DNA from 2 places in the Streptomyces sp. NPDC025833 genome. Region 2 is predicted to be linked to the other one. Evidence: riboswitches for the same ligand, from Rfam matches in the RefSeq annotation. Region 2 holds a riboswitch; the other holds the start of a gene.
The links. Region 2 has a riboswitch for S-adenosylmethionine ahead of ACZ4K2_RS23285 (aminotransferase class V-fold PLP-dependent enzyme). Riboswitches for the same ligand answer to the same signal wherever they lie in the genome.
Positions count from the first base shown of each region.

Region 1: it holds a riboswitch for S-adenosylmethionine, as region 2 does, so the genes downstream of both, thrC (threonine synthase) here and ACZ4K2_RS23285 (aminotransferase class V-fold PLP-dependent enzyme) in region 2, are expected to answer to the same signal.

Region 1 covers NZ_JBVHNF010000004.1:343,638-347,033, reverse strand. Annotated here, with positions in the region: gene ACZ4K2_RS08985 (alpha,alpha-trehalose-phosphate synthase (UDP-forming)) at 1-206, opposite strand, end outside; gene ACZ4K2_RS08980 (glucosyl-3-phosphoglycerate synthase) at 291-1,235, opposite strand; SAM riboswitch class I at 1,393-1,549, shown strand; gene thrC (threonine synthase) at 1,567-2,850, shown strand; gene ACZ4K2_RS08970 (ubiquitin-like small modifier protein 1) at 2,847-3,122, shown strand.
Region 2 covers NZ_JBVHNF010000012.1:300,538-303,933, reverse strand. Annotated here, with positions in the region: gene ACZ4K2_RS23285 (aminotransferase class V-fold PLP-dependent enzyme) at 62-1,423, opposite strand; SAM riboswitch class IV at 1,584-1,700, opposite strand; gene trpD (anthranilate phosphoribosyltransferase) at 1,775-2,839, opposite strand; gene qcrB (cytochrome bc1 complex cytochrome b subunit) at 2,961-3,396, opposite strand, start outside.

The DNA.
Region 1 (3,396 bases), on a different contig from region 2:
ACGGCCGCCCGGTCGCCGTCGCCCAGCGCGGCGCACACCCACACCGAGTCCGCGTCCGACCCGATGGCGGACAGTCCCGAGACCAGCCCGCCGCCGCCGCGCCGGGCGTGCAGCGAGCCGTCCTCGCGTACCTGGTAGGAGACGGGGCCGCGGTTCGACGCGACCAGCACCTGAGCTTTCTCGGCAGCATCGTGCGTGGAGGCCATACGCCTCAACCTAGCCCGGCCCGTAAACCCTCAAACGTGCGTTCCGCCCGGTAAGGGGCGGGCAAGCGGCCGTGCACCGGCCGTTCACGCCACCTTCCGGTCGGCGTACTCCGCGATCTCCACCATCGGCGGCCGCTCCTCGGTGTCCACCGGGTGGGTGCGCGGTTCGAAGCCGTCCGCGCCCCGCTCGAACTGGGTCAGCGAGGGCCGGACCAGGTGGCCGCGGGCCAGCCGGAGCTGGGCCGTGCGGTAGATGGCGGCGGCCATCCGGCCGAGGGCCTGGCCGTCCTGGTGGCGGTGCCTGCGCACGCCCACGTCGACCTGGGCCAGCGCGTCCAGGCCGGCCAGGTGCAGCGCGTCCACCAGCATGCCCAGCTCCACGCCGTAGCCGACGGGGAAGGGAAGCCGTTCCAGCAGGGAGCGGCGGGCCGCGTACTCGCCGCCCAGCGGCTGCACGAAGCCCGCCAGCCGCGGCCAGTGCATGTTCAGCAGCGGGCGGGCCATCAGCTCGGTGACCCGGCCGCCCTGCCCGCCGGTGGCCCCGAGCGGACGGTCGTACATCGCCTTGACCAGGTCCACGTCGGGCTCGGTGAGCAGCGGGCCGACGATCCCGAGGACGAAGTCGGAGGAGAACTCCTTCAGGTCGGCGTCGACGAAGCAGAGGATGTCCCCGCCGGTCACCAGCAGGGAGCGCCACAGCACCTCGCCCTTGCCGGGGACGGCCGGGAGGCGGGGCAGTATCGCGTCGCGGTGCACGACCCGCGCGCCCGCGGCGGCGGCGACCTCGGAGGTGCGGTCGGTGGAGCCGGAGTCCACGACGACGATCTCGTCGACGAGCGGTGCCCGCTCCACGAGGTCGCGGCGGATGACCGCGACGATCTCGCCGACCGTCTCCTCCTCGTCGAGCGCGGGCAGCACGACGCTGATCGTCCGGCCCGTGCGCTGCTTGGCGGCCAGGACCTGCCGGAGGGGGCGGTCGGCCACGGACCAGGAGCGGGTGGCCAGCCAGCGCTCGACTTCTTCCAGCACGGTCTGCGGCTCCTCACTGTTCGTGACCACACGGACGGCCGTGTGATCCATCTCGCGCTTCGGACGACTATCTCAACCGCCCTGGCCTTCGGTTACAGTCTTGAACAACGTCGGGGACCACCGCATGCCGGGGTCCCGGGCGTCGACAACCGCATACAGCTCATCCAGAGGGGCAGAGGGACACGGCCCGATGAAGCCCCGGCAACCCTCCAGCCGGTTCTCGTAGATCAGTTCTGATCGTCACCGCGAGGCTCCCGGCTAGGGAAGGTGCCAAATCCGTCTCACGGCGAAGTGCGCCGTGAGGAAGATGAGGAGAAAGGGCCTCGCCTCCATGGCTGTGCAGACTGTCGCAACCACCGGGAACACCACCGCCGACCTCGGTCCCGCCACCGGCCTGAGCTGTCGCGAGTGTGGTCACCGCGTCCCGCTCGGACCCGTGTTCGCCTGTGAGGAGTGCTTCGGCCCGCTGGAGATCGCCTACGACTTCTCCGGCTACGACACCGAGGAACTGCGCCGCCGCATCGAGGCCGGCCCCGCGAACATCTGGCGGTACGCGCCGCTGCTGCCCGTCCCGGCGGACGTCGCGGACAAGCCCAACATCAACCCGGGCTGGACCAAGCTCGTCAAGGCCGACAACCTGGCCCGGGAGCTGGGCGTGACCGGCGGGCTGTACGTGAAGGACGACTCCGGCAACCCGACCCACTCCTTCAAGGACCGGGTGGTCGCCCAGGCCCTGGAGGCCGCCCGCGCCTTCGGCTTCACCACCCTGTCCTGCTCCTCCACGGGCAACCTGGCCGGCGCGGTCGGCGCCGCCGCGGCCCGGGCCGGCTTCCGCTCCTGCGTGTTCATCCCGCACGACCTGGAGCAGGGCAAGGTCGTCATGGCCGCGGTCTACGGCGGCGAACTCGTCGGCATCCAGGGCAACTACGACGACGTGAACCGCTTCTGCTCCGAGCTGATCGGCGACCCGGCCGGCGAGGGCTGGGGCTTCGTCAACGTCAACCTGCGGCCGTACTACGCGGAGGGGTCCAAGACCCTCGCGTACGAGATCTGCGAGCAGCTCGGCTGGCGGCTGCCCGACCAGATCGTGGTGCCGATCGCCTCCGGCTCCCAGCTCACGAAGATCGACAAGGGTCTCCAGGAGCTGATCCGGCTGGGTCTGGTCGAGGACAGGCCGTACAGGATCTTCGGCGCGCAGGCCGCGGGCTGCTCCCCGGTGTCCGCCGCCTACAAGGCCGGCCACGACGTCGTACGCCCCCAGAAGCCGGACACCATCGCCAAGTCCCTCGCCATCGGCAACCCCGCCGACGGTCCGTACGTGCTGGACATCGCGCGCCGCACGGGCGGTGCCGTGGAGGACGTCACGGACCCGGAGATCGTGGACGCCATCAAGCTGCTGGCCCGCACGGAGGGCATCTTCGCGGAGACGGCGGGCGGGGTGACCGTCGGCGTCACCCGCAAGCTGATCGAGAGCGGCGTGCTGGACCCGGCGAAGACCACGGTCGTGCTGAACACCGGCGACGGCCTGAAGACCCTGGACGCGGTGGCCGGCACCGGTCTCACCGCCACCATCCGCCCGACCCTGGACTCCTTCCGAGAGGCTGGCCTCGCATGAGCGTGACCGTTCGCATCCCCACCATCCTGCGCACCTACACCGGCGGCCGGGCCGAGGTCAGCGCCGAGGGCGCGACCCTCGCCGAGGTCATCGACAGCCTGGAGCGGGACCACACCGGGATCGCCGCCCGCGTCCTGGACGACCAGGGCAAGCTGCGCCGGTTCGTGAACGTGTACGTCAACGACGACGACGTCCGCTTCGAGCAGGGCCTGCAGACGGCGACCCCCGACGGCGCCGGCGTATCGATCATTCCGGCGGTCGCCGGAGGCTGATCATTACCTTCGGTAATGACGGTTACCGACCGTTCGCCGGATTGCCCCCTCCGTGAGAGAAGCGGAGGGGGCAATTCTGTGTGATTGAGCGCGGTAGAGTTGGGGAACACGGTTGCCGCGCCCGGTGCGCGGGGCCCTGATTCATGCCGCCCGCCCGACAAGAAGTAGCCAAAGTGTGCGGGTTCTCTGCGGCATTTGTGGCTTTTGTGGAGCCCGACTTGCCCTGGCGGCGGGTGAATTCTCCCCTCTTCCCGGACCGTTCGCGTCCAGAATT
Region 2 (3,396 bases):
GGGCCCGTCCGTGCCGCCGTACGGGCCGGCGGCACGGGAAGTCGGCGGGGACCGCGCGTGCTCAGACCGCCGGGACGCAGCGGCCCTCCTCCGTGCGGTACCGCCACTTGGCGCCGTCCCGGACCAGTTCCCGCACGGCGCTCACGAAGCGCTCGACGTGCTCGTCGGGGGTGCCCGCGCCGAAGCTGACCCGGATCGCGTTGAGGGACTTCTCGCCGGGCGCCGCCTCGGGGGCACCGCACTCGCCCTGGGTCTGCGGGTCGCTGCCGAGCAGGGTGCGGACCAGCGGGTGGGCGCAGAACAGGCCGTCGCGGACGCCGATGCCGTACTCGGCGGAGAGCGCGGCGGCGAAGTGGGAGCTGTTCCAGCCCTCGACGACGAAGGAGATGACCCCGACGCGCGGGGCGTCGTCGCCGAACAGGGACAGCACGCGCACCTCCGGCACCTCCGCCAGGCCGGCCCGCACCCGGGCGATCAGCTCCCGCTCGCGGCCCACCAGGCGGTCCCAGCCGGCCTCGGTGAGCGCCTTGCAGGCCGACGCGATGGAGTAGGCGCCGATGACGTTCGGCGAGCCGGCCTCGTGCCGGGCCGCGCTGTCGTGCCACTGAACGTCCACCCCGCCGTCCTGCCGCCGGGTGACGCTGCGGCTGGCGCCGCCGCCCGCGAGGTACGGCTCGGCCGCCCGGAGCCAGTCGGCCCGGCCGGCGAGGACGCCGGAGCCGAAGGGGGCGTACAGCTTGTGGCCGGAGAACGCGACCCAGTCGACGTCCAGTTCGCGGATGTCCACGGGGTGGTGCGGGGCGAGCTGGGCGGCGTCCAGGACGATCCGGGCGCCGTGCGCGTGCGCGGCGGCGGCCAGTTCGCGCACCGGCCACAGCTCGCCGGTGACGTTGGAGGCGCCGGTGACGCAGACCAGGGCGGGGCCGTGCGGGTCGCGGGCGGCCAGGGCCCGCTCCAGGGTCTGCACGGCCTGGCCGGGGGTGCGCGGGGCGTCGAGGTAGGTGACCTCCGCGTCCTGCCAGGGCAGCAGCGAGGCGTGGTGCTCGGTCTCGAAGACGAAGACCCGGCAGCCCTGCGGCAGCGCGCGGGCCAGCAGGTTGAGGGAGTCGGTGGTGGAGCGGGTGAAGACCACCTGGTCCGCCGGGCGGCAGCCGAGGAACTCCGCGACCGTCCGCCGGGCGTTCTCGAACAGGTCGGTGGAGAGCTGGGAGAGGTAGCCGGCCCCGCGGTGGACGCTGCCGTAGTAGGGGGCGTACGCGGCGACGTCGTCCCAGACGCGCTGGAGGGCGGGGGCGCTGGCCGCGTAGTCGAGGGCGGCGTAGGTGACTTCGCCCCCGGTGACCAGCGGCACGGTGACATCTCGCCCCAGAACGGGCAGAGGGGTGCAAACGGACTGGTCGGAGGCAGCGGTGGAGACAGACATGGCGGAACTCCCGTGACAGGAAAGCGAGAACGCGCGTGACGCGCGGAAGGGAAAAGGGTGCGCGGAGGCGGGGCTCTGCGGCCCTAACGCATTCGCTTGCTCACGGGAGACTCCTCGATGACCAGGATCCCTGGCCCCACACTTGCAGAAGTGTGCGAGGGATCCGCGCTTGCCGTGGACCCTGCTGTCCACGGCCTGGTCTTCACCCGGGGCACCCCGCCACGGACGGAGGGTTGCCGGACAGTCGGCCGGGGCCTCATGACTGTCACTCATGACCTGGTAGGGGAACCTACGCCAAGTGATCGCCGCCCCGCAACCCGTGTCCGGATCGCGGGACGGAGACCGGCGGCGTCACGCGTTGCTGGCCGCCACCCAGCGGTCCAGCGTGCGCCGGGCGGCACCGGAGTCGATCGACTCGGCGGCCAGCGCCATCCCCGCGCGGAGCTGCTCGGCCAGCGGCGCGTCCGTCGGCCGCAGGGCCACCAGCGCCGCCGCCGAGTTCAGCAGGACGGCGTCCCGTACGGCCCCCTGCTCGCCGTCGAGCAGCCGCCGGGCGACCTCCGCGTTGTAGGAGGCGTCGGCGCCGCGCAGGGCGTCCACGGGGACGAGGCCGATGCCGACGTCGCGCGGGTCGAAGACCTCCTCCGTGACCTTGCCGTCGCGGACCACCCACACCCGGGAGGTGCCGGTGACGGTCAGCTCGTCCAGGCCGTCGTCGCCGCGGAAGACCAGGGAGGAGTTGCCGCGTTCGGCGAGGACGCCGGCCACGATCGGCGCCATCCGGGGGTCCGCCACGCCGACGGCCTGCGACCGCACCCGGGCCGGGTTGGTCAGCGGACCGAGCACGTTGAAGGTGGTCCGGATGCCGAGCTGCGAGCGCGCCGGGGCGACGTGGCGCAGCGACGGGTGGAACCGCACAGCGAAGCAGATGGTGATGCCGGCCTCCTCGGCGACCTCGGCGACCCGCCGGGGGGTCAGGCTGAGGTTGATCCCGAGCTTCTCCAGGACGTCGGAGGAGCCGGAGGCGGAGGACGCGGCCCGGTTGCCGTGCTTGACGACCTTCGCGCCCGTGCCCGCGACCACGATCGAGGACATGGTGGAGATGTTCACCGTCTTGGCGCCGTCGCCGCCGGTGCCGACGATGTCGACGGCCGGGCCGGGCACCTCGATCACGTTCGCGTGCGCGTACATCGTCCGCACGAGCCCGCTGATCTCCTCGACCGTCTCGCCCTTGGCCCGCAGCGCCACCATGAAGGCGGCGATCTGCGCGTCCGTCGCCTCCCCGCGCATGATCAGGTCCATCGCCCAGGCGGTGTCGTCGGCGGCCAGGTCGCGGCCCTCCAGCAGGCCGTTCAGCAGGACGGGCCAGGAGCGGCCCGCCGCGGTGTCGCCTCCAGCGGGGGTCACAGCGCTCATCAGCCGCTCCTCGTAGACAGTCCTGAAACGTCGTACACCACCCTATCCAGACCGGGGCACGGGGAAGGGCCCCGTCCGGGGTACGGACGGGGCCCTTCTGCGTGGCGTGGCGACGCGGTGATCAGTGGTGGCCGTGGCCGCTGGTGATCTCCTTGTACTCGTCGACGGTCGGCTTCGGGATCTGGTTGTCCTCGCCGTAGTAGGCGTCGGACAGCCTGGCCCGCAGCTTCTCGCCGGCCGGCACCTTGCGCTCGACACCGTTCTCGTCGACCGTGGGGCCGATCTCGGCCGGCTCGTACTGGTGGTGCGCGGTGAGGGTGTGCAGCTGCTCCTGGCTGAGCGGCTCGTGGACCTCGATGAACTCACCGTGCGGCAGCCGCTTGATGATGCCGGTCTCGCGACCGTGCAGCACCTTGTCGCGGTCGCGGCGCTGCAGACCCAGGCAGATCCGCTTGGTGACGATGAACGCGATGACCGGTCCGGCGAAGAAGAAGATCCGGACGAACCAGGTGACGGCGTTGATCGACAGGTGGAAGTGCGTGGCCCACAGGTCGTTG